2 regions of the Micromonospora sp. NPDC049497 genome follow, and region 1 is predicted to be linked to the other one. Evidence: riboswitches for the same ligand, from Rfam matches in the RefSeq annotation. Region 1 holds a riboswitch; the other holds the start of a gene.
The links. A riboswitch is a leader RNA that binds a small molecule or an ion and turns the genes downstream of it on or off. The one in region 1 is predicted to bind thiamine pyrophosphate.

Region 2: another riboswitch for thiamine pyrophosphate. It lies ahead of ACIBR0_RS03385 (ECF transporter S component); the one in region 1 lies ahead of thiE (thiamine phosphate synthase).

What each region holds. Positions count from the first base shown of each region.
Region 1 covers NZ_JBITMC010000001.1:150,017-152,209, reverse strand. The annotation lists gene thiO (glycine oxidase ThiO) at 1-803, opposite strand, end outside; gene thiE (thiamine phosphate synthase) at 797-1,423, opposite strand; TPP riboswitch at 1,418-1,526, opposite strand; gene ACIBR0_RS00695 (DUF559 domain-containing protein) at 1,650-2,193, shown strand, end outside.
Region 2 covers NZ_JBITMC010000002.1:24,875-27,067, forward strand. The annotation lists gene ACIBR0_RS03380 (ABC transporter ATP-binding protein) at 1-496, opposite strand, end outside; gene ACIBR0_RS03385 (ECF transporter S component) at 602-1,192, opposite strand; TPP riboswitch at 1,266-1,371, opposite strand; gene ACIBR0_RS03390 (permease) at 1,733-2,193, shown strand, end outside.

The sequences.
Region 1 (2,193 bases):
GTCGCCCCGACCACCACCTCCCCGTCGACGCGCGGGACGAGGTAGACGTGCTCGCCGTCGGCGTACCCCCGGATGACGTGCCGGAAGCCCGGCGCGACGCCGCCGGGCGCGCGGAGCCGGAGCACCTGACCCTTCACCGGGCGGATCGGCAGCCCGGTGAGCGACGCGGCGCCGCAGCCGGCGGCGACCACGGTGACGCGAGCGTCCAGGTCGGACACCCGCTCGACGGCCGTGGCCGTGAGCGTCGCCCCGGCCCGCTCGGCGGCGGTACGCAGCGCCGGCACCAGACGGCGCGGGTCGACCTGATGGTCGGTGCCGGCGAGCGCGCCGCCGCGCACCCGGGGGGCGAGCGCCGGCTCGCGGTCCCGCAGCTCCGAGGGGCGCAGCGGCGTCACCGGCAGTCCGAGCCCCTGCTGGTACGCCCACAGCCGCCGCGCCTCCGCCAGGTCGTCGGCGGTGAGCCCGACCAGCAGGGTGCCCTCGGTGCGGTAGCCCAGGTCGGCGCCGGTCGCCTCGGTCAGCTCGGCGGCGAACGCCGGCCAGCGGGCGGCGGAGGCGGTGAGCAGGCCGGTCAGCTCGTGCTCACCGAAGTACGCCTCGGCCACCGGCGCGAGCATCCCGGCGGCCACGTGCGACGCCCCGGAGCCCGGCGCGGGATCGTGCACGACGACGCGCAGCCCTCGTGAGGCACACCGCCAGGCGATCGCCAGCCCGACCGGTCCCGCCCCCACCACCGCCACATCCGGTGCAAGGAAGGGCCCCTTCTTAACGCCTCCGGTAGAGGAAGGGCCCCCGCTTAACACGTCAGTGCACCCAGCAGCTCGGTGGTGGCGCGGGCGGGGTCGGCGGCTCCGGAGAGCGCGCCGACCACCGCCACCCCGTACGCGCCGGCGGCCCGCAGCGCGCGGACGTCCGCCGCCGTCACACCGCCGATGGCGACCACCGGCACGGTGACCGCCTCGGCGACGGCACGCACGCCGCCCACACCGATCGCCGGCGGCAGTCCGTCCTTGGTCCGGGTGGGCCGGAAAGGCCCCACCCCGAGGTAGCTCGCCCCGGCGGCGACCGCTTCGGCGGCGGCCCCCGGCTCGCGGGCGGTCGCGCCGAGCACGGCGGTCGAGCCGAGCACCCGCCGGGCCGCGCCGACCGGCAGGTCGTGGGCGCCGACGTGCCCACCGGCGGCGCCGACCGCCAGGGCCACGTGCAGGCGGTCGTTGACCAGGCAGGTCGCGTCGTGGCGGGCGCAGAGCGCCACCACCCGGCGGGCCAGGTCGTACGCCTCCCGGTCGGTGGCGTCGTCGCCGACCCGGACCTGGACGACCAGTTCGCCGCGGGCCACCGGCAGGGCGGCCCGCAGCACGGCGAGCGGGTCCCGTCCGGGTCGGGTGTCGGTGATCAGGTGCAGGCGTCCCAGGGACGACACGGCAACACTCCTCCCTGCGCCGGCATTACCCGGATCAGGTTCGACGGTCGGGGGCTCACAGCCCCCCTCTCAGCCCGGTACACCGGGCTCCCGTGGGTCACTTGCGGCTGTCACCGTACGACGGATCCTCCGATCCGCCAAGGGCGGGGGTACGGATTTCCCACCGACCGTCCGAAGCCGACGGTCGGGGCGGCGGGTGAGCGTCCCGTCACGCCATGCTGTCCGGATGCCCTCCGTCGCCCGGGTTCCGCGCCGCCTCGCGTTCCTGCCGTTCCGGGGCAGCGCCGCCGTCGCCGAGGGGCTGGTGACCTGGGCGATGCTGCGGGGATCGACGTGGCACAAGCTCTTACCCGACGTCTACGTGCACGCCGACGGCTACCGGGAGACCGACCACCGCATGTGGTGTGACGCGCTGGCGCTGGCGCTTCCCTTGGGCGGGACGATCGCCGGCCGCAGCGCCCTCTACCTGTGGGGCACCGACCTGTTGGGCCGGAACGCGCCGGTCAGTGTGCTGCTTCCAAGGTCGGTCCGGATGCGCCCACACCCGCGCCTGTCGGTCGTGCGCTCGCCCCTGCCGGAGGACGACCGTACCCGCTTCGGCGGCCTGCCGGTCACGACGCCCCTGCGGACCGCGTTCGACCTGGGCCGGCAGCCACCGTTGGTCGAGGCGGTGGTGGCCGTGGACGCGCTGTTGCGCCGGAGGGTGGTGAAGCTGCCGGCGCTGGCCGACTACGCGGTGCGGCGTGCGGGTTGGCCGGGGATGCCGCAGT
Region 2 (2,193 bases), on a different contig from region 1:
CGGTGGGTTCGTCGAGCAGCAGCAGGCCGGGGCGCAGGGCCAGCGCGCCGGCCAGGGCGAGACGCTGCTGCTCGCCGCCGGAGAGCGCGGCGGTCGGACGGTCCCGGTCGTACGGGAAGCCGACCCGGCGCAGCGCCTGGTCCACGCGCGGCCAGATCTCGGCGGTGGGTACGCCCCGGTTCTCCAGCCCGAACGCCACGTCGTCGCCGCAGCGGGCCATCACCAGCTGGGTCTCCGGGTCCTGGAAGACGATGCCGACGCGCTCCCGGTCCTTGCGCGGGTCCAGCCCGTCGATCTCGACGGTGCCCTCCTGCTCGCCGGAGTCCTCGGGCAGCAGGCCGGCGAGCGCGGCGAGCAGGGTGCTCTTGCCCGCGCCCGAGGGCCCGAGCAGCAGCACCCGCTCCCCACGCTCCACCCGCAGGTCCAGTCCCCGCACGGCCCACGCGCGCCGCCCGGCGTGCCGCCACCCGAACCCCCGCAGCTCCACCCTGCCCACCGGCCGATCACCCCCTCCGCCCACTGCTGTTGATCAAGAGGTTTGCGTCAGGACAACGGCTCCCGTTGACGCAAACCTCTTGATCAACGAGGGAGGTGGGTGGGGTCAGACCAGGGCGCGGTCGCGGCCGGCGGGGAAGCGGTCGAGGACGCCGGTGCCGGCCAGGGCGCGCGTGAGGTACCAGGCGCCGGCGCCGGCGATGACCGTGGCGCTGAGCACGGTGATCACGAAGATCGGCACCCGGGCGCTCCACAGCTCCAGCTCCGAGTAGTACCGGATCTGGTCGAAGATGGCCGCGGCCAGGCCGGCGAGGGCGCCCGAGATCAGGGCGGCCGGCAGGCGGAACGAGCGGTACCGGAAGGCGGCGAAGCCCAGCTCGGCGCCGAGCCCCTGGAACGCGCCCTGGAGGATCGCCACGGCACCCCACTGGCTGCCCAGCAGCACCGAGACGAACGCGGCGAGGAACTCGCAGTAGAAGGCCGCCCCCGGCTTGCGGATGACGAGGCCGCCGAGCACGCCGGGCAGCAGCCAGATGCCGTAGATGACCGACTGGGCCGGCGGGAAGAACGCGAACGCGCCCTCGGTGGCGGCCCAGACGAAGTTCCAGGCCCAGAAGATGACGCCGAAGGCGACGGCGAGGACCGAGGCGACGACGATGTCGATCGTGCGCCAACGGGTGGTGTCGGTGGTGGTCATGCTGCGCTCCCAGTCCAGAGGTGAACCAGGAGAAGACGCACGCCGACGCCCGGAGTGCCCGGACGGCGGCGCGGCTGGAGGTCGACCGAACTCCCTGCGCTGGCATTACCCAGATCAGGTTCGAGGGTCTGCGGGCGGTGCCCGCACTCTCAGCGCTGTGCGCTCCCCTGTCGGATGTGAAGTTGTCTCGTCGACGCTAACACCCCTGAAGATCATCGGGCAAAGTGATCTCTCCGCAGGTCAGTCGAACATCGCGAGACGCCTCGCCACCTCGACCCGTCCCACCGACCCGACACGGAGGTCCGGCCGGATCCATCGACCGGAGCCGAGGTCGACCGGTAGTCTCAGGCCGCCGGTCCCGCCACCCGGCAGAAGGACGCACACGTGACACCGGAAACCGACCGCCCCGACCCGTCCCGCGACAGCGAGGGGCACCGCACAGGGACGGTCGGCCTGGCCGCACCGACCGCCCCGACCGGGACGCAGGGCGTACGCCCGGAGGAGCCGGCGGGGCCCGACGGTGCCGGCCCACGCACCTGGCTGGGTGGCCGGGTCGGCTCGGTCGAGGTGCTCGCGGCGCTGCTGGTCCTGCTGATCATCTTCCGGGAGCCGCTGGCCGGCCTGCTGTCCTCGCCCCGACTCCAGACCTGGACCACCGTGTTCGTCTCGGTCATGGTCCAGGCGGTGCCGTTCCTCGTCTTCGGCGTGCTGCTCTCCGCGGTGATCGCCGTCTTCGTGCCCCGGTCGTTCTGGGCCCGGGCGCTGCCCCGCCACCCGGCGCTGGCGGTGCCGGTGGCCAGCGCCGCGGGCGTGGTCCTGCCCGGCTGCGAGTGTGGCTCGGTGCCGATCGCCGGCTCGCTGATCCGGCGCGGGGTCACCCCGGCCGCTGCGCTGGCCTTCCTGCTCGCCGCGCCGGCGATCAATCCGATCGTGCTCGCCGCCACCGCGGTGGCCTTCCCGAACAACCCGGAGATGGTCGTCGGCCGCGCGGTGGCCAGCCT